One region of the Bacillus sp. PK6-16 genome, then DNA from elsewhere that is predicted to be linked to it. Evidence: riboswitches for the same ligand, from Rfam matches in the RefSeq annotation. Region 1 holds a riboswitch; each other region holds the start of a gene.
The links. Region 1 has a riboswitch for S-adenosylmethionine ahead of metK (methionine adenosyltransferase). Riboswitches for the same ligand answer to the same signal wherever they lie in the genome.
Positions count from the first base shown of each region.

Region 1 (7,036 bases):
CACAAGGAAAGAAAATTCCACCAAACACGTTAGCTTTCGGTCGTCCCGCGAAAGTCATTCGTGAATTAACAGCAGAAGACCGTAAAGATATGGAGCGTATTCGCACGCAATACGTTGAAAAAGGTCAATATTATAAATCATTACAGAGGTAAATTTCCGCTGCCATACGATTGGCAGCTTTTTTTATATAAAATCTAACTTTTTCTTTACAAAACATTATTACTCCCTCAACAAAATCTTATTAAAATAAAAGCTAATATCTCCATATATATGTAAACGAGGGAGGAGAATTTTCATGAAGGTCAGTGGATTATATAAAATAGAATGTTACATTTTCAAAGGAATTAATCGCTACTTTGATCAAAAAACATTAAATATCTTTTTCAGCAATATTACTCATATCGGTGGCGCGACTTTCCCCATCGCACTCACACTTTTCTTTTTGATTTTCGCAAAGGGAACTTTGCATCAAGCTGCAATTGCAACTGCTATTTCTTTAGCAATTAGCCATATTCCTGTACAAATATTAAAAAGATGGTATCCACGAAAACGTCCTTATTTAACAATTCAGGATGCAAAATATCCAGTCCATCCATTAAAAGACCACTCTTTCCCGTCTGGTCATACAACAGCCGTTTTCTCTGTCTTCATTCCATTTATTTGCTATAATCCAAGCTTACTTGCTTTCCTATTACCGTTAGCATTATGCGTTGGTATTTCACGTATTTATTTAGGACTTCACTATCCGTCAGATGTATTCGTCGGTATGTGCCTTGGCACTTGCTCTGGCATCATCTCTTTTTATCAATTCATCCCACTTTTCACATAAAGGAGTGATATGATGAGAGTCGCCATTTTTACCGATACTTTTACGCCACAAGTTAACGGGGTTGCGAAAACGTTAGAGCGATTAACACGATATTTTCAGAAAGAACAGATCGCCTATTCTGTTTTCGCCCCTCAGCATACAGCTGAAGATAATTTTGTAGCGAATGTGAATAAGATGAGAAGTATCCCGTTAACAATATTATATCCAGAATGTCGTTTTTCTTTTCCTACTCCGCGCATTAAACGGGAACTACTTTCCTTTAAACCTGACATGATTCACATTGCCACACCTTTCAACATGGGACTTTGTGGATTGTATTATGCAAAAAAGTTAAACATCCCAGTTGTCGGTTCTTATCATACTGATTTCGATGCCTATTTACGTTATTACAAAATCGAATTCCTCTCCAATATGCTGTGGAACTATTTAAAATGGTTTCATAGTCATATGCAAAAAAATTTTGTACCCTCTCCTGAAACATTACATCAATTAAAACATAAAGGCTTTCAGGCCCTCTCTATTTGGGGACGTGGTGTAGATTGCAATCTCTTTCATCCATCTTACAATACAGACCTATTCCGAAAAAAATATAATATTACAGCGAAGTACGTCCTTTCCTATGTTGGACGGATTGCTCCTGAGAAAGATATTGATACGTTGCAAAATCTTATCGTTAAATCAGCACATACTCGAAGCGACATTCATTGGCTTATAGCAGGAGACGGTCCTCTAGCAACAAGTTTACGTGAAGCTGTTCCGAAAACAAACATCACTTTTACTGGCTATTTACAAAGTGCAGATTTAGCTGAAGCATATGCTTGTTCTAACATAATGGTATTTCCATCAGCTACTGAAACATTCGGAAATGTCGTACTTGAATCACTCGCATGCGGTACACCTGTTATTGGTGCAAATAGTGGCGGGGTTAAAAATATTATTACAGATGGAAAAACGGGAGTTCTTTGTCCGCCTAAAAATGAAGATGCATTTCTATCATCCATTTATTTTTTATTACAAAATGAAGAAAAACTTGAGCAGATGGGAATAGCAGCTTCATCTTTTGCGAAATCAAAGAGCTGGGATGAGATCTTTCGTGGCTTGCTTAACCAATATGAAGAAGTCCTTCAGCATAACGCATCAGAGTTGCTTGCTTAAATAGAAAAACTCCCTTCAAAAAAACGAAGGGAGTTTATTACATGGTCATAAATTTTAGTTTAATAAATGATACATAAGGTTAAGCATTGTTTTATTTCTATATTAATTATATCAAAAATAAACATAACTAAACAAACTTGTAATAAAAACCCATAAAAATTAATATATGGTTATACAGTATTTTAACTGTATAATGATTTTAAGAATTCCCCTTAAAATCAACTTACTCACATACCTTTATACAGCAATTGTTCCCCAATTCTGTATATCAAAAAAACCTTTCATTCATTTGAAAGGTCTTTTTGAGCCTGCCCATATTCTTCTTTCGTATTTACATTTATAAACCAATCCGCATTCGCTTGTACATCTTCTCCAGAAACATACTTCACATTACATTGTGATAAAAGCTGCCCCATACTTCTTTTTTCTTCCTGAAGTAAAGCATAAATCTTTTCTTTCACGCGGTTATGATACGCCGCAAGTAGCGGTTGTTTTCTTCCATTAATAATAGGTACAACCGCATCATATTCATTGTTCGTTTGCTCCAGTAAAATGGTAAACCATTCATGCGAAACATTTGGCGCATCGCAAGGCATAATAGCATACCAATCTGCTTCTATGTATTCCATACCTGATACAATGCCGGCAAGCGGTCCATTTCCTTTATAGTGCGGAATGTCTTCTATAACAGGTACTTGTACGAATTGCTCTACTCGCTCTTTTATATCAGTATGGCTAATTACTACAATGTCTTGCAAAGTATTTCCCATCACTTTCACAATATGCTCAACAAAAGTAGTTCCCTTCCAAATTGCTAACGCTTTCGGCTCACCGAATCTACTCGACATACCACCTGCTAATACAATTCCAGCATACTTACTCATTGGCGATGCAGCTCAAATGTAATATGACCTAATTCCGGTAAAATTAATTTATTCATCGCAAGGCGAACCGCTCCGCTAGACCCTGGCATCGAGAAGACTACTTTGCGCCCAATTGTACCACCAATCGCTCTACTTAACATTGCGCTGCTTCCGATATCTTCTAAATAACTAATCATACGGAACAGCTCACCAAATCCAACAATTTCTTTATCTAATAACGCTGATACTGCTTCAATTGTGACATCGCGTTTCGTAATACCAGTACCGCCATTTGTTAATATAACATCTACATCTTCCTTATGATAACCAGCTAACACTGCTTGCTGGATACTTTCTTTATCATCTTTTACAATTTCATAAGAAGTTACTTTATGTCCCGCTTCTTTTAACAATTCATGTAATAGTTGTCCGCTCTTATCTGTTTCTTCCGTACGTGTATCGGAAATCGTCACGATCTTGCAACGCACTTCTTTTGGAGCTTGTTTTTTATGTTCAGTTACACTCATTTTTTATCTTTCCTTTCTTAAAGACTTTTCTTCATTTTATCATACATACCTTTACACAATTATGTATGAAGCCAATCATGCGCCATGATACAATATAAGTATACTAACCCACAAAAAAGAAAGTGCACTTTCTTATACTCCTAGACTACACATCTTTAGCTACTCTTTATATTTTCTACATAATAGAATTCAATTTTAAAACTTGTACTAAAAAATAAATTGGAGGTCTACATAGTATGGAACTTTATAAAAAATTAACAACAACATTTATCCTCTTATTCATCGCTTCAATCACTGTCGGCTTTTCCTTAAAAGGCGCAATTCCATACGCTACATTAGTAAGCATTATATTCGCGACACTATTTTTACTAAGTAGTGCCTTTTGCGCAGGTAAAGCACGTCAAATGAAAGGTTGATTACATATGTTCCAGAAGAAACCCACCCTTTGTAAATCATGTAAAAAGGAAATACAAACGTATGAAAAGGCATGGATTCATATGCCATTTCCAGCAAGTGGCATGACTAATATGAAAAAGTATATTGAGCTAGATGGCGAAGTATATTGCAAATCATGTATTCAAATTATAAGTAAAACGAAATAAAAAAAGCTTTGCGCTCACCGCGCAAAGCTTTTTTTCATATATTATAGACCAGCTTGCTCTTTTAAAGCTGCTGCTTTGTCTGTACGTTCCCATGATAGATCTACATCAGTACGTCCGAAGTGGCCGTAAGCTGCTGTTTGTTTGTAAATTGGGCGACGTAAATCTAGCATTTTAATAATACCAGCTGGGCGAAGATCGAAGTTGTTACGAACTAGTTCTACTAATACGTCTTCAGATACTTTACCAGTGCCGAATGTATCAACTGAAATTGATACTGGTTGTGCTACACCGATTGCGTATGCAAGTTGTACTTCTGCTTTTTCAGCAAGACCAGCTGCTACGATGTTTTTCGCAACATAACGAGCTGCATATGCTGCAGAACGGTCAACTTTCGTTGCATCTTTACCAGAGAATGCACCGCCACCGTGGCGAGCGTATCCACCGTAAGTATCAACGATGATTTTACGTCCTGTTAAACCAGCATCACCTTGTGGTCCACCAATTACGAAGCGGCCAGTTGGATTAATGAAGAATTTCGTTTCTCCATCCATTAATTCTGCTGGTACTACAGCTTTAATTACGTGCTCTTTTAAGTCGCGATCGATTTCTTCCCATGTAACATCTGGGTGATGTTGTGTAGAAATTACGATAGTATCAACACGTACTGGTTTACCATTTTCATCATACTCAACTGTAACTTGCGTTTTTCCATCCGGACGTAGGTATGATAATGTATCATCTTTACGTACTTCAGTTAAACGGCGAGCTAATTTGTGAGCAAGCGAGATTGGAAGTGGCATTAACTCTTGTGTTTCATTACATGCGAAACCAAACATTAAACCTTGGTCTCCTGCACCAATTGCCTCAATCTCAGCGTCAGTCATTTGACCTTCGCGTGCTTCTAGCGCTTGGTCAACACCCATAGCGATGTCAGCAGATTGCTCATCGATAGATGTTAAAACTGCACAAGTTTCTGCATCGAATCCGTATTTTGCGCGTGTGTAACCAATGCCTTGAATTGTTTCACGAACGATTTTTGGAATATCTACGTAAGTAGAAGTCGTAATTTCCCCCGCTACCAATACTAAACCAGTTGTTACAGTTGTTTCACAAGCTACACGTGCATTTGCGTCTTTTGATAAGATCGCATCTAAAATTGAATCAGAAATTTGGTCACAAATTTTATCTGGATGTCCTTCAGTTACAGACTCAGATGTGAACAGATGACGTTTTTTTGTCATGTGGTAAACCTCCCTACAGTAATTGTATATATTGTACGGAACTCATCCTTAATTTGCCACAAACTGCGACATACATTTATTCTCCCACACAAGCATACAGAAAAACCTTTCCTACTTTACATAGAGGAAAGGTTTAATTTGCTACTTGCATACTGCTTTTTGCCCTTCGCTCTTATCGTTCGAGACCTGTAGCCTCGCACAGGTTTTAGCACCTATTCACCTGTATTTACCACTACAAGTGAGGTTGCTGGGCTTCATCGGGCCTGTCCCTCCGCCAGCTCGGGATAAGAGAGTATCCGTCCCAACCTATACTAAAGAAATGATATTCATTTGTCAATTAATATTCACATTTTCCTGAAAGTTTTTCTCAATACGCCTGAAATGAAATATTAATAGGGAAATAATGCATTCACACAAACAAAAAGAAATAAATAGTATACATTATTTATATAATTGTGTTATACTCTTGTTGGGGATTACGAGAAATATTTCATTAAATGAAAAGGATGGTATATAAATATGAGTACTGTGAATGTCCAAATTGGTTTACACGAATTATTGAACGGAAGCAATGCACAGATTCAACTAAGTGTTCCGCAATTAGTGGAAAAAGTATTAATGCGAAATGAAGGGAAATTAACTTCGACTGGTGCCGTTTCTGCTTCAACTGGAAAATATACAGGACGTTCTCCTAAAGATAAATTTATTGTGAAAGAAGCATCGGTTGCTGACAAAATTGCTTGGGGAGCTGTGAACCAACCGATTTCTGAAGAACATTTTAATAAATTATATACTAAAGTTTTAGAATACTTAAAAGAAAAAGAAGAGTTATTCGTCTTCAAAGGATTTGCAGGCGCTGACCGCAATTACCGCCTACCAATTCAAGTTATTAATGAATATGCATGGCACAATTTATTTGTACATCAATTATTCATTCGTCCAACTGAAGAAGAATTAACAACTCATGAGTCAGGGTTCACAATTGTTTCTGCACCGAACTTCAAAGCTGATCCAGCTGTTGACGGTACAAACTCTGAAGCATTCATTATGGTTTCATTCGAAAAACGTATTGTACTAATTGGTGGTACAGAATACGCTGGAGAAATGAAAAAATCAATCTTCTCTATTATGAACTTCTTACTACCTGAACAAGATATTCTTTCTATGCATTGCTCTGCAAACGTAGGTGAAGAAGGCGACGTAGCACTATTCTTCGGTTTATCTGGAACAGGTAAAACAACATTATCTGCTGATCCAAATCGTAAATTAATCGGTGATGATGAGCACGGTTGGTCTGATAACGGTGTATTCAATATTGAAGGCGGTTGCTACGCAAAATGTGTAAACCTTTCTCACGAGAAAGAACCACAAATTTTCGATGCAATCACATTTGGATCCGTTTTAGAAAACGTTATCATTAATGACCAAACGCGTATCGCGGACTACAACGATACTACTTTAACAGAAAATACTCGTGCTGCATACCCTATGCATGCGATCGACAATATCGTACTGCCAAGTGTTGCTGGACACCCAAATACAATTATTTTCTTAACTGCTGATGCATCTGGCGTATTGCCTCCAATCAGTAAGTTATCAAAAGAGCAAGCTATGTATCATTTCTTAAGTGGTTACACTAGTAAACTAGCAGGAACAGAGCGCGGCGTTACATCTCCGCAAGCAACATTCTCAACTTGCTTCGGTTCACCATTCTTACCACTTGATGCATCTCGCTATGCTGAAATGCTTGGTGAAAAAATCGAGAAACACGATGCGAAAGTATTCTTAGTAAACACTGGCTGGACTGGTGGCGAATACG
Region 1 covers NZ_CP096511.1:716,083-723,118, reverse strand. The annotation lists gene M1D66_RS03680 (gamma carbonic anhydrase) at 1-152, shown strand, start outside; gene M1D66_RS03675 (phosphatase PAP2 family protein) at 296-829, shown strand; gene M1D66_RS03670 (glycosyltransferase family 4 protein) at 842-1,984, shown strand; gene M1D66_RS03665 (molybdenum cofactor guanylyltransferase) at 2,266-2,868, opposite strand; gene M1D66_RS03660 (MogA/MoaB family molybdenum cofactor biosynthesis protein) at 2,865-3,374, opposite strand; gene M1D66_RS03655 (hypothetical protein) at 3,611-3,790, shown strand; gene M1D66_RS03650 (hypothetical protein) at 3,797-3,976, shown strand; gene metK (methionine adenosyltransferase) at 4,018-5,217, opposite strand; SAM riboswitch class I at 5,387-5,508, opposite strand; gene pckA (phosphoenolpyruvate carboxykinase (ATP)) at 5,737-7,036, shown strand, end outside.

Region 2 (7,036 bases), 220 kb from region 1:
ACTGGAAGCAGGAAAGGAAATTGCAGGTCTTGGATTAAGTTCTCTTATCGCACCAATTAATTTAATTTCCAGCCAAGGATGGGAAGTTATCCCGGCGATGGTAATTACTTATATCGTCATTCCAGTAGCTGTTTCTTATATACTTTACATTGCTCTTAAAAAAGCAGGTCGTATTCATTCTGGTGATATGACTGTACCGCAATCTTAAATTGAAAATCTCCTTAATAATAGATAAAAGCAGACTGAAGCCACAGTCTGCTTTTTTGTCATGCTACATTCTATGATTTTGTTTTACTGGAACTCTTATTGGTTCTTTGGCCAATAAGAGCTGAACGCCGAAGTAAAGTATGCTTGCAAGCGTCATTCCAGAAACGGCATCTACAAAGGCATGCTGCTTCGTAAATAGCGTTGATAAAATAATAAGTGTACCGAAGAAAGTAAGGATGTAATATTCAAAAACATGCTGTTCTCTACGCTTAAAGGCAGCTAACATAATTACAAATGTAGTAAGAACGTGAATGCTAGGGAAACAGTTTACTGGCTGGTCGATACTATAAATATAGCGAACTAGTTCAGAAAATACATCTGTTCCAACGACAGTCGGACGTGGTACCGTTGTTTGCCAAAAATAATAAATAGAAAAACAAGCAAGCTTTCCAAAAATAACACTACTTAAAGTAACATAATATTGCTTTCGGTCAGCAAAACAGTAATAAATAAGTGCGCCGTATAAGTATGGAAACCAAAGTAAATAAGGAATAATAAATGCTTTTACAAATGGAATCCAATCATCCACTACAGTTGTAACGTCTACTGCGTGAACAGTCGATTTATTTAATACGTCGTAAAGGGGACTTACGAGCACGAGTAGAAGTATATAACTTAACGGAAGAAAAGATGAAAGTTTAAATTTCTTCATGTTGATCTCCTATGTTTAGTAATGTAAGTAAATTCAATTGATTATAATATAGAAACGTGAATTGGGCTATCGATTTTACTTACATTTTCTTGAATTAACCTTACGTTTTTGTCACTTGACTAAAAAGAAGGGGAGGGTGCTAAATGAAGCGTTTATCGTATTTCTTATTTTTTATATTGATATGCCTAGTCGGTGCTGGGTGTGCAAAGGATAAAGAAGGAGAGAAATTAGAATATAACGGAAGAGCACTCGTAATTGGAGTTGTTGGAGAAAAACCGAAAGATACGTTTAGGAATATAAAGTTTGAGGAAATGAAGTTAGAGGAACTGGAAAAGAAATCTAAGGAAGTAGATGGTTTTCTAATAATGAAAGATCACTTTCAAGAAGCCTCAACAGAGCAATATAAAAATGTATTTTCATCACTAAAGAAACCAGTGTTTTTTATCGGTTTACAAGATAAATCATATTCGATTTTTATTACAAAAGGGATAGAGTATAACAGTGCCCGAAAAGATGTAAATGCTATGTATACGCAAGGGTTTGCGAATATCGGAAGTGGTGAAGGACAACAATGGGCAGTTGGTTTATCGAATGGTGGAAATACAGAAGAAAGTATTCATAATATGTATATCGTCGTATTTCAAACAATTGCAGATTATTTAAATAGATAATGAAGGAGCCTGCAAAAGAGGCTTCTTGTTTTTTTAAACAAACGTTTGTTTAAGCTGTATGTTCGGTAGGAAGAAACCGATGTAACTCAAGGGTTAACAAAGAAAAATAGAGAATTAATCAAACGTTTGTTTAAGCTGTATGTTCGGTAGAAAGAAACTCCTGTAGTTCAAAGGTTAAGAAAGAAAATGGAGAATTAATCAAACGCTTGTTTAAGATATATGTTTGGTGCAGAATCTAAAAAATTTATATATTTATTTTTTTCTTAACAAATGGCGGAAAAATAAGAAAAATTCGCAGGATTATTAAAAATTATCACGAAATAAGTAAAAGTTTAGCGAATAATGGTTTGAAATAATAAAACGTTTTCTATATGATAAAGGTAAAGGTTAGTAAAAAAGTAGGTGAATTTATGACAGTAACATTTTATTCATATCCAAAGTGTGGCACATGTCAAAAGGCAAAGAAATGGTTTGAGGCAAACGATGTAGCATATGAGATGATTCATATTGTTGAAAATCCACCATCAAAAGAAGATTTACGTAATTTACATGAAAAAAGTGAATTACCATTAAAAAAATTCTTTAATACAAGTGGAATGCGTTACCGTGAACTTGGTCTAAAAGATAAGTTGAAAGATGCAAGCGAAGACGAAATGTATGAGCTTTTAGCATCTGATGGCATGTTGATTAAACGTCCAATTGTAACAGATGGAACGAATGTAACACTTGGTTTTAACGAAGAGCAGTTTGAAAGTGTGTGGAAAAAGTACCAATAAGGTATTTTTACATAATTAATACATTCACTGGAGGTACAGTCATGAGCATTCCAAATAATTTACGTTACTCTGAAGAACACGAATGGGTAAAAACTGAAGGTAATGAAGTTGTTATCGGTATCACTCACTTTGCACAAGGTGAGCTAGGCGATATCGTATTCGTTGAACTTCCTGAAGTAGGTGCAACAATCGAAGCTAACGAGCCATTCGGAAGCGTAGAATCTGTTAAAACAGTTTCTGAGTTATACGCACCTGTAAGCGGTAAAGTTGTAGCAGTAAACGAAGAATTAAGTGACCAACCAGAACTTGTTAACGAATCTCCATACGAGGGTGCATGGATGGTTAAAGTTGAACTTTCTGATGCAAGCCAAGTTGAGAAGTTATTAACTGCAGAAAAATATGCAGAAATGACAAACCAAGACTAATTATAGTCGACTAAAGGACAGCCTTTGTGCTGTCCTTTTTTATTTTTTGTGAAATAATGAAATTCAAGTTATATGTAAATAAATAAGCTATTATGAGAAAAACTGTTTTGTGGTAAGGTTTCATAAGTCTTCACAATCTGAATGAGCCGCTTGCGCTTTTCATTGTCTAGCTCCAGCGGCTAGATTGTTCGGTGGCTTCGCTTCTTCCTGCAAGGCCAAAAGCGCCTTTACGTCAGAAGCTCCATCCCCCTCACAATCTGAATGAGCCGCTTGCGCTTTTCTTTTGCAAAAATAAACAGGAAACAACATGAAAATAACGAATATACTATATACTAAGTTCAAGGTTATATAGTATATGGTGATCGGGTGATGACATATGATTTATGTAGAAAAAGTCATTATTGTAGAAGGTACATCAGATAGAAGAAAGATTGAATCTATTATTCGTGAACCGGTGGAAATTGTTTGTACAAATGGTACAATTGGTTTGTCGAAAATGGATGAGCTCGTTGATCAGTTTTTTGATAAGGAAGTGTATGTGCTAGTGGATGCTGATGATGCTGGAGAAAAGTTAAGGAAACAATTTCGAAAAGAATTCCCGCAAGCCGAGCATATCTATATTGATCGCTCGTACCGAGAAGTGGCAACTGCGCCATCTACACACTTAGCAAATGTATTATGGGGAGCCGACATTGACGTTTATACAGAATATTTACGGTAAGGAATGATAGAAGTGATTGATTGGACAGGAGCCGAAGCTACAGCCCTAATAGAGAACGAAGAAAAAACAGTATTATATGTATATACTCCAATGTGTGGAACATGCCAATTAGCAAAAAAGATGTTAACAGTCGTTGAGATGACAATTGAAGGCCTCAAAATTGGGATGTTAGATTTAAATTATGCTCCGCATTTAGCGAAAGAGTATGGGATTGAAAGTGTACCTTGTTTACTTGTTTTTGAAAATGGGACACTGATGAAGAAGATATACGCATTTCATTCGGTTGAATATTTATATACGGAATTAAAGTAGGCGGCAAAATTTTTGCCGCCTCGACATATTTCTTGGGAAATATGTCGAGATGCAGGGTGGATACAGTATTTGTCGAGCGAAAATAACAGGATTGCTCTTTAGTGAGAGGGAATGGTATGTAATAGAAAGTGATATGAAGGATGTGATTTAGGGTGAGATTATATTCTTTGCTTCAATCATTTGTAAATTACGCTAATGCTCAATATCATTTAGAACCGCTTTTAAGACAAGAAGAAAAAACTGTTAATTTTCGTTTTGGAGATGAAAGTTGTTCGTTACAAATTTCAAGAGATTATATAGAGCTGGTACATGAAGAAAGAGGAACGGAACAAATCATTTGCTTAGATGAAAAGGATATAGAACAATTGGTGAATGGAAATGTACGATTGCAAATGCTAATGAATGATGGACGTGTACAATATTCGGGAACGTACCGAACGATGTTATTAGTGGAATCGATGTTTCATATATGTAAACCGATGTCAGTAGGTGCTTAAAATTCTGAAGTTTCATTTTTTGCGAAAATTTCTGTTGACATGGTGAGTGTATATTGATACAATTCAAGTCATAAAATATAGACAATTTCATAAATTTCAAATCAGACGAAAATTGAATCTGATTTCTCTTATCAAGAGAGGTGGAGGGACTGTGCCCTGTGAAGCCCGGCAACCGTCAACTTATGTTGAAATGGTGCCAATTCCTGCAAAGCAAATGCTTTGAGAGATGAGAGAGAGGGATAATGTTGTTATATACGCATAAAAACCTTTCTGCTTCTCTAAAGCAGAAAGGTTTTTTTATTGTTTGAATGTGGAGGACATTCAAATAATAAAAGTAATGATAACAGTGGACTACACGCATTAAAAATAAAAAATTGCGGAGTCGACCTAAAATCTTTATGAAATCTAGCTCCAGCGGCTAGAACAGTCGGTCGTGTCATCCCTTCCTATGAGGCAAAAAGCGCCTCTACGTCAGGGATTTAAACGCCCTCTTGTTCTAAACGATCCGCTTGCGCTTTTTATTTAAAAAAGGGGTGAACATCATGATTCTATTAGAGAACGTAAAGAAAATATATAAGGCGAAAAGCGGTGATGTCACTGCTGTAGATAACGCCAATTTAAAAATAGAAAAAGGTGAAATATTTGGTGTTATTGGATATAGCGGCGCTGGGAAAAGTTCTTTAATCAGATTGTTTAATCAGTTAGAGAAACCGACTTCTGGCCAAATTACAATTGCAAATCGTGTTATATCAGCAATTACAGGAAGTGAACTTCGTAAGGCAAGGCAAGAAATCGGAATGATTTTTCAGCACTTCAACTTACTTTGGTCACGAACTGTACGTGAAAATATAGAGTTTCCACTTGAAATTGCAGGTGTTGATAAAGAGAAGAGAAGAAAACGTGTTGATGAATTAATTCATCTTGTTGGATTAGAAGGAAGAGGAGACGCGTACCCATCTCAGCTGAGCGGGGGACAAAAGCAACGCGTCGGGATTGCAAGAGCATTAGCTAACAATCCACAAGTGCTTTTATGTGACGAAGCAACGTCAGCTCTTGATCCGGAAACGACAGATCAAATTTTGGATTTACTATTAGACATTAATAAGCGCCTTGGTTTAACAATTGTACTCATTACACATGAGATGCACGTAATTCGAAAGATTTGTAATCGTGTTGCGGTAATGGAGAAAGGAAAGATTGTAGAAACAGGTCCAGTACTTGATGTATTCCGTAATCCGAAGCAAGATATTACGAAACGATTTGTACAGCAGTTAACGGATTCTGAAGATACAAATGAAACGATTGAAAGTTTAATTGAAAAATATCCAGATGGAAAAGTAATTCGTTTGCAGTTTATCGGTGAGGCTGTAGAAAGACCAGTGCTTCAACGATTGATGCAACGCAGTGACATAGAAGTTAGCATTTTGCAAGGAAATATCGCACAAACGAATAACGGTTCTTACGGTAGTTTAGTTGTTCATTTAAATGGTGAGGAAACAGCGATCCAGCAAGCAATAGAAGGAATTCATCAAGATCAAGTAGAGCTGGAGGTGATTGCACATGGATAAGTTACTCACAAATGTTGATTGGAATCAAATGTTAGAAGCAACTGGTGAAACGTTATATATGACGGCAATCGCAGCTCTTGCGACATTTGTTTTAGGACTCATTTTAGGATTGTTACTCTTCATGACAGCAAAAGATAATTTATGGGAAAACAAATCAATTAATACGGTGATTGGAGCATTCGTAAATATATTCCGTTCTATACCATTCATCATTTTAATTATTTTATTAATCCCATTCACAAAGATTCTTCTTGGAACAATTCTTGGAGCAAGTGCAGCTTTGCCGGCTTTAATTATTGGAGCGGCACCATTCTACGCGAGAATGGTTGAAATCGCACTTCGCGAAATTGATAAAGGTGTAATTGAAGCTTCAAAAGCAATGGGAGCAAAAACAAGCACAATTATTTTGAAAGTGTTAATTCCAGAATCGTTACCAGCATTAGTATCTGGTATTACGGTTACGACAATTGCTTTAGTAGGCTATACAGCAATGGCAGGAGTTGTTGGTGCTGGTGGCCTTGGAACACTTGCTTACTTAGAAGGATTCCAAAGAGGGAATAACGATGTAACAATCGTTGCGACAATTTGTGTATTACTAGTTGTATTTTTAATTCAGTGGATTGGTGATAGTTTAACGACTCGAATAGATAAACGATAATGAAAAACGGGAGGATGTTTCAAATGAAAAAATTATTACTTACGGCACTTATTTCAACTTCAATTTTTGGATTAGCTGCTTGTGGCGGGAAAGATAAAGATGAAAAGAAACTTGTTGTTGGTGCTTCTAACGTACCGCACGCTGTTATTTTAGAAAAGGCAAAACCGTTACTTGAGAAAAAAGGAATTGAATTAGAAATTAAAAAATTCCAAGACTACGTATTACCAAATAAATCGTTAGCGGATAAGGAATTAGATGCAAACTACTTCCAGCATATTCCGTATTTAGAAAAAGAAATTAAAGATAAAAAGTATGACTTTGAAGTAGCAGGAAAGATTCATTTAGAACCAATTGGTGTGTACTCTCAAAAGTATAAGAGTTTAAAAGAGCTTCCAGATGGTGCGACAATTATTATGAGTAATTCAGTTGCTGACCACGGACGTGGTTTAGCAATTTTACAAAAAGAAGGTATTTTAAAAATTAAAGACG
Region 2 covers NZ_CP096511.1:494,821-501,856, forward strand. The annotation lists gene M1D66_RS02370 (PTS sugar transporter subunit IIC) at 1-208, shown strand, start outside; gene M1D66_RS02375 (phosphatase PAP2 family protein) at 272-919, opposite strand; gene M1D66_RS02380 (hypothetical protein) at 1,063-1,590, shown strand; gene M1D66_RS02385 (arsenate reductase family protein) at 2,001-2,366, shown strand; gene gcvH (glycine cleavage system protein GcvH) at 2,408-2,791, shown strand; gene M1D66_RS02395 (toprim domain-containing protein) at 3,168-3,512, shown strand; gene M1D66_RS02400 (thioredoxin family protein) at 3,516-3,824, shown strand; gene M1D66_RS02405 (hypothetical protein) at 3,977-4,321, shown strand; SAM riboswitch class I at 4,447-4,554, shown strand; gene M1D66_RS02410 (methionine ABC transporter ATP-binding protein) at 4,864-5,889, shown strand; gene M1D66_RS02415 (methionine ABC transporter permease) at 5,882-6,547, shown strand; gene metQ (methionine ABC transporter substrate-binding lipoprotein MetQ) at 6,571-7,036, shown strand, end outside.
Region 2: linked by a shared signal. The riboswitch ahead of M1D66_RS02410 (methionine ABC transporter ATP-binding protein) and the one ahead of metK (methionine adenosyltransferase) in region 1 are both predicted to bind S-adenosylmethionine.

Region 3 (7,036 bases), 1.4 Mb from region 1:
ATTTCTCATTCTTTGATAGTGGTATTGGTTTTGGTTCTTTCATTTTAGGTATTGTCGCAGCGAAATCCAGTTATCATAATATGTATTTTATCGCAGCTATTATCGTTGCGTTCACTTTACTTTTATATTATGGATTACACGGACGAAAACAAAAATTCAAGAAACAACCTACAGACGGAAAAATTTCCGCTTAACGTTAATAAGGAAAGTAAACTTCCCCGTTTACTTTCCTTATTTTGTATTTCTTTCAAGACGAGCGTATACTTATAGTAGAAATAAAAAGGAGGGCCATATATGAAACTAAAAAAATCTCCCCTACTCTTACTTATACTAACATTCATATTTGTAATTACAGGGCTTGGGTTTACTTACTTCAAACAAAATAAAACGACTCCATCAAAACATAATGTGACAAAAGAAAACTGGTTAAATGACCCTTACTTACGTTGGTCGTACACACACATGAAAGAATTCACTTTAGTTAATGACGTAAAAAACAATCCTGACCAAATTGCTCACTTCCCTTCCGCATTGCAAAACTTAGACGATTTTGCTGTGGAGCGTAGATTCGGAAATACAACTCCTCTAAAAAAACTTTTAGATGATAACAAAACAGATGCTTTTGTCGTTGTACATAATGGACAACTTGTTTACGAACGATATTTCAATGGGTATAAACAGAATGAACCTCATGGTATGGCATCATTAGCAAAAGTCTTTACCGGGGCAATTATACAATCTCTCGCTGAAGAGAATCGTATCGATTTAGAGAAAACAGCTGACACTTACATAAAAGAATTAAAAAACACACCGTTCGGTAATGCCACACTTCAGCAATTAATGGACATGCAAGTTTCAGCTGAATATCCTACTCATGGATATGAGCAACCTGGGCTAGAAAATCAAGATGCACAATTATATTTAGCTAGCAATATTTTACCCCGTGGCAAAAATTACGACGGTCCGATGAAAATTTATGATATGTTACGGGAAGCCGAAGAAACTGCACCGCCTGGTTCTTCCTTTTCTTACAATAACGGATCAACAGAAACGCTCGCTTGGATTATTAGAACTATTACTGGTAAATCACTAGCTGAAAATGTAAGCGAACGAATTTGGTCTCAAATTGGTATGGAAGAAAACGCGTATTACGTTACAGATGAAACAAAAGTAGAACAAGCTAGTGCTGGATTAAATGCAACTGCTAGAGATATGGCGAGATTCGGGCAATTACTATTAAACAACGGGGAATATAACGGAAAACACATTCTCCCTTCTTCTATTACAGAAAGTGTAAAAAATGTCCAAGAAGGTGAACTTGCAATTGGCCCTGGAGCTTCCATTTCTTATCATAATCAATGGTGGATTCCGCACAATGAACAAGGTGCTTTTGAAGTGTTAGGTAGTTACGGACAAACACTTTACATCGATCCGAAAGCAAATATGGTAATCGTTCATTTCTCTTCTAACGCAACGCCAAGTAATGAAATACATTCGACTTACTCAAATATGTATATTGATATTGCACATCATTTAGAAAAGCTTCCACAGTAGTGGAAGCTTTTTCATTACAGTACATTATTTACACTACTATACCAATTATCTTTTCGTTATTAGAAAAGAATGAAAAAACAATTACCTAAAATACACCTATCGAAAATTTTATAAGCAGTTTACAATTTTAATTGAGCGTTTAACTTATACATCCACATCTTTTGGAGAATGTATTAAAACACTTCCCTTACAAAGATTGTCTGTTCATATTGGTCGAAAATTTCTTCTATAGATGAAAATAAAGTTTCTTCCGGGATGATGAACTTTATTTTTTGACCAGTTTGCAACAGTTGCTTTGAAGCCAGCTAGTAACCTTTCTCTATACTATCCCTATAAGTGCTACCCCATTTCCAACCGTTTTTCTTCTAGTATATTAAAAGCAGAATTTGATACGAGGCTCTATATCAATCTATCAATAAATTACCACTCTGTAAATATCTGAATTTTCTTTACATTGAAGGTTATCTCCTAACCAACCTCGAATAATTGTAATACATATACATAAGGAGGTTGATCTATTTTGTTTCGTTCCTTTACAAATGGTTGCGTCGCCTTAGTGCAACGCTTCTTGCCAGAACCGTTTATTTTATCATGTTTACTAACTGTTTTCGTTATCTTCTTTGGTATGTTTGCGACTCACCAAACACCTGTAGAAATGATTAATCACTGGGGTAATGGAATTTGGGGACTCCTCGCCTTTTCTATGCAAATGGCACTTGTACTCGTGACTGGATCTGCTTTAGCAAATGCTCCTCTTATTAAAAAAGGATTAACGAAAGCTGCCAGACTACCAAAAACGAATGGACAAGGCATTATTGCCATTTCAATTGTAAGTTTACTTGGTGCATACATAAACTGGGGCTTTGGAATTGTTGTATCTGTTTTATACGCAAAAGAAGTGGCAAGGCAGCTGGACGGATTAGATTATAGACTAGCAATCGCCTCTTCTTACTCTGGATTTCTCATTTGGCATGCCGGTCTTTCTGCCTCTATCCCTCTTACGTTAGCAACAGGCGGTGAAACGTTAATTAAAACGACTGCTGGAAGTATTAAAGAGGCGATTCCAATAACAGAAACGTTATTCTCACCATACGCTCTCGTTCCAGTTATTATTTTTCTCATTACGATGCCTCTCATTAATAAAGCGATGCATCCAGATGAAAAACATACGATTACAGTAGATCCTAGCGTGTTCCATGAAGAAGCTGCTGCTCAAGAAGTAGAAAAAAATACGTTCGCTGAAAAGATGGAAAATAGCATTATTATTACACTTTGCGTTGGATTGTTAGGTCTCATTTATATTTTCAATTACTTTTATACGAAAGGTTTTAACCTTACTCTCGATATCGTGATTTTTATGTTATTAATTGCAGGTCTTATTTTCCACCGTACTCCGATTCAGTATATTCGTGCTTTTTCAGACTCTACAAAAAGTGCTTCTGGCATTTTACTTCAATTTCCGTTTTACGCAGGAATTATGGGCATGATGATTGGAGCAAATAGTGAAGGACTTTCACTTGGAGGAGCTATTTCTAATTTCTTTATTAGCATTTCAAATGAAACGACTTTTCCGCTCTTTACATTTTTAAGTGCTGGCATTGTTAACATTTTCGTTCCATCTGGCGGCGGTCAATGGGCTGTGCAAGCACCAATTATGATTCCAGCTGGCGCTGAACTTGGTGTACCTGCTGCAAAAACAGCAATGGCAATTGCATGGGGCGATGCTTGGACGAATTTAATTCAACCTTTCTGGGCATTACCAGAATTAGCGATAGCTGGTTTAGGTGCTCGTGACATTATGGGATTTTGTGTTGTGAACTTACTATATGCGGGTTTCATCATTAGTCTATGCTTTTTATTTATTTAAACGAAAAGCTAGTTTTATACTAGCTTTTTTACATAATAAATCACTTATTTCCCATGAATTTTATAATCTTCTCCCACTCTAACTCCGTAAGATGTAATGACTCAAATGCAAAAAAATCTTCGCACACTTTTTCAATTAGATGTGGATTTCCCCTCAAAAAATTCCACTGTAATACTTTAGGAAGAAAATGCATTTCATATTCTTTACTTCCCCGTACTACCTCATCAACTTCTCTTTCACAAATTCCTCTTATTAAATAATCATTTCTTAACTCTATTTGAATTTGCTGAAATGTTTCGCTACATTTTTTCAATTGAAGTAAACACGTAACATACTTCCGAAAAAGTTCGCCATCATACTGAACACAGTTTATAATACGATCGACTTCATTCATAATGCACGAGCCTTTTCTTCTATTTGTAATAACCATTTCTCACGCTTTGATACTTTACTCGTTTTCACAGATTGAAACACTGACCGTTTTATATCGCGAATGCCACAAAAACGTAAAACACCTCTCTTCATTATAATCCAATCTGCTGATCGATATAACAATGCGACGTACCATAGAGGCGAGTCTAACGTATTAATAACCCACGCTTTTTTCCCTTGCAATAATCCTTTCGGCAGAGCCCCTTCATATTTATAAGCAAATCCAGCTACGAAAATACGATCAATAAAACCTTTTAAAATTGCTGGCATCCCCCACCACCATATTGGATAGATAAATAGAAGTGTATCTGCTTCTTCTACTAACATTCTGTACCGAGCAGTTTCCTCTTCATTTACTAAATCACGTCTTTTCTTCTCTTCATTGAATACGAGGACTGGATCAAATTGTTCTTTGTATAAATCAAGTACGGTAACTGAATGATTTGTTTCCTGTAGTCCTTTTTGCACATGATTGAAAATCGCCGCGTTAAAACTGGAAGGACTAGGATGAGCATATATAATTAGTACGTTCACTACAAAACAACTCCCTCTATACGTTAAAGTTTCCCCTTCTTTAACATCTTCTCTACAATTTGTACGTTTTTCGAACTTTGCAACAATCGATTTAATAATATAAGTAACTCTTCTTTTTCTAAATCTTTCAGTTTCTCTTTAACTGCACTCTCACCAGCACCTTGCATATCATAAACAACTGCCGCCATATGTTTACAATAATTTTCATAGGGACACTCACAGTTACTTTCTGAAAAATCTTCGAGATCGATAACTACTTCATAATTCCCTGCATTTCCAGTAACGAAAGCAAACACTTTTTTATCTTGTATTTCAACATCTTCTACATGCCCATCTTCATAATATTCATATCCCTTATCTACAATGTACTTTGGGATCCATTTCGTTATATCTTTTAATAAGTAAGCGTACATAATTGTACCCCTTCCTTTAATTCCCTTTTGACTTCGAAAATCCTGCATGTTATTCTAATTACTGTTAAGTAGCAAGTCTACGTGACAAAACGACTGACACCTATTCGGCGAAGGTGTCTCTTTTCATTTGCAGCCGATATGAATTGCCTCTTTCAGGCACATTCAATTTTTGACACTACACACTCAACACCATTCCCTGTATCAGGCTGCTTTAGCAGTCTTTTACTCTACATACTCCGTTATTTTAAGAAAAAAAGAGAGCTTAGCTCCCTTTTCTCGCCTTATACAATACCCCTTTTTCAGCATAGAGATATTCATCAGCTAATGTAATTTTCCCATCCAGTTTTAGTTCGTCTAATAATCTTGATAAATAAAATTGATGCAACATCTTTTTCGTGAATTTTCCTTCATGATGCGAAACGATATGTTCTTGAATATCTAACAATGATATCGGCTTATCTTGCTCTATCATATATTCATAAACTGTACTACGCAGTTTTACGTATTTTTCGAGTGTCACAGTAATGCGCAACCCCTTTCTTCTTAATATAAATTTTCGTAATCGGTTTTTTTGCAATAAAAAAACCTCTCCGATAAGAAGAAGTTACGTATATATCTTCGTCTTATCTCCCAGAACAAATATGTTCTGCTGGAATTAGCACCTGCATCGCGGTTGCTGGGTTTCATCGGGCCAGTCCCTCCACCTCTCTGGATAAGAAAATATTCACTTAATTCTTACTATACGTAATTCCACTTTAATTGTCAAACAAATATAATAAATTATATTTTCTTCCTTACTGTTCATACTACCCATATACGAACACGCAAGGAGGATTATGAAATGCATCAAAATGCTCGCGGATATGTACAAGATTCTTTTCAATCATTACAAGAAGCTAAAAATTGTTTAGAAGAAGCGCTCGAAACAGTTGAAAAAGATTTTAATCGCGCTCGTATTGAACAATCACTTTATGCTGTTGAACAAGCTATTCAACGTTGCGAGTACACCGTTCACATTTTAGAAAAAGATTAAAAACTTCCCATCAATTGATGGGAAGTTTTTTCAAATGGCATACTTCATAATTATTGCCGTTATGATTAAAAAATATACAGAATTAGCAATTTCTAAAATTCCTACTTTTATAATAGAAATTTTTTTACCATACAACATAATCGCTCGAATGACACTTGGTATAAAAATGAGAGAACACCACGGATTAATCGCAAATACAATTATCGTTAATACGATATGATATCCCCAAGATATAAGACGATACTTCGGATTATTTTTTTCACGAATCATCGTTTTCACATAGAACGTACTACCTAAAAAGTATAAAAATGAAATAAGTGCAATGAATATAGCTGTATGATCGATTTGCTTCATTGAAAAGTAATAACTAATTAACCCACCGATACAAAACACAATAATCGCACAAATATCATTTAATAGTGCTCTTTCATTTTTTTGACGAGCGTAATACATATTCACTATAAATAATGGAATCATTACTATTACGAATAAAAGAATTCGCCACTCATATAATAAAGAAATCACCCCAAATAGGAACGCAATAATAAAATAAACAATGGCAGCTTGTAAAAACTCTTTTTTTCGTCTTTGCTTTATGTACGTAAGAAATGGATATGTGGCTAAATAGATAAAGAACCACGCTAAAAACAATGGAATATGATAAATAGTAGGTTTCCCAAGTACGACACTTAATAAAAAAGGAATAACAAGCATAGCCCATGCACCATGTTGCTTCGGAATAACTAACTTCATTAACTATACACCTCCCTTTTGAAAAAAGTTCTCACCTACAATTATACAAATAATTTTATATAATAGCGGATGCATATTGAAACGATTTTTTGACAAAAAAATGCTCCTTACATTATGTAAGAAGCATGAAAGAGGCAAACGAATATGTAAGTCGCGACCCTACCTTATATGAGTATGCTTTTCTATGTCACGTTATGCTCATCTAATATACCGTATTTCTTTTTAAATCTTGTAAGAATCGTAATCCATGAAGTACTAAATAGTAATAAGAAAATAACATTCGAAATCGCATGGCTCAAATCAAAGTAAAAACTTGCGATATAATACGAAATGACAGTTTCCCATGTTGCTTCTCGTATAAAACCGAGAAGGCCCCAGAAATTCATAATCCAGCCAAATAAAAAGCCAACAATTACTCCGTAAAGAAGTCTCCCCCATAGCTTTTTCATA
Region 3 covers NZ_CP096511.1:2,125,815-2,132,850, reverse strand. The annotation lists gene M1D66_RS10980 (MFS transporter) at 1-194, shown strand, start outside; gene M1D66_RS10975 (serine hydrolase domain-containing protein) at 295-1,554, shown strand; gene M1D66_RS10970 (short-chain fatty acid transporter) at 2,075-3,421, shown strand; gene M1D66_RS10965 (group-specific protein) at 3,462-3,815, opposite strand; gene M1D66_RS10960 (NAD(P)H-dependent oxidoreductase) at 3,812-4,387, opposite strand; gene M1D66_RS10955 (SWIM zinc finger family protein) at 4,411-4,800, opposite strand; gene M1D66_RS10950 (hypothetical protein) at 5,063-5,320, opposite strand; SAM riboswitch class I at 5,421-5,519, opposite strand; gene M1D66_RS10945 (hypothetical protein) at 5,642-5,833, shown strand; gene M1D66_RS10940 (YwiC-like family protein) at 5,864-6,586, opposite strand; gene M1D66_RS10935 (ECF transporter S component) at 6,769-7,036, opposite strand, start outside.
Region 3: linked by a shared signal. The riboswitch ahead of M1D66_RS10950 (hypothetical protein) and the one ahead of metK (methionine adenosyltransferase) in region 1 are both predicted to bind S-adenosylmethionine.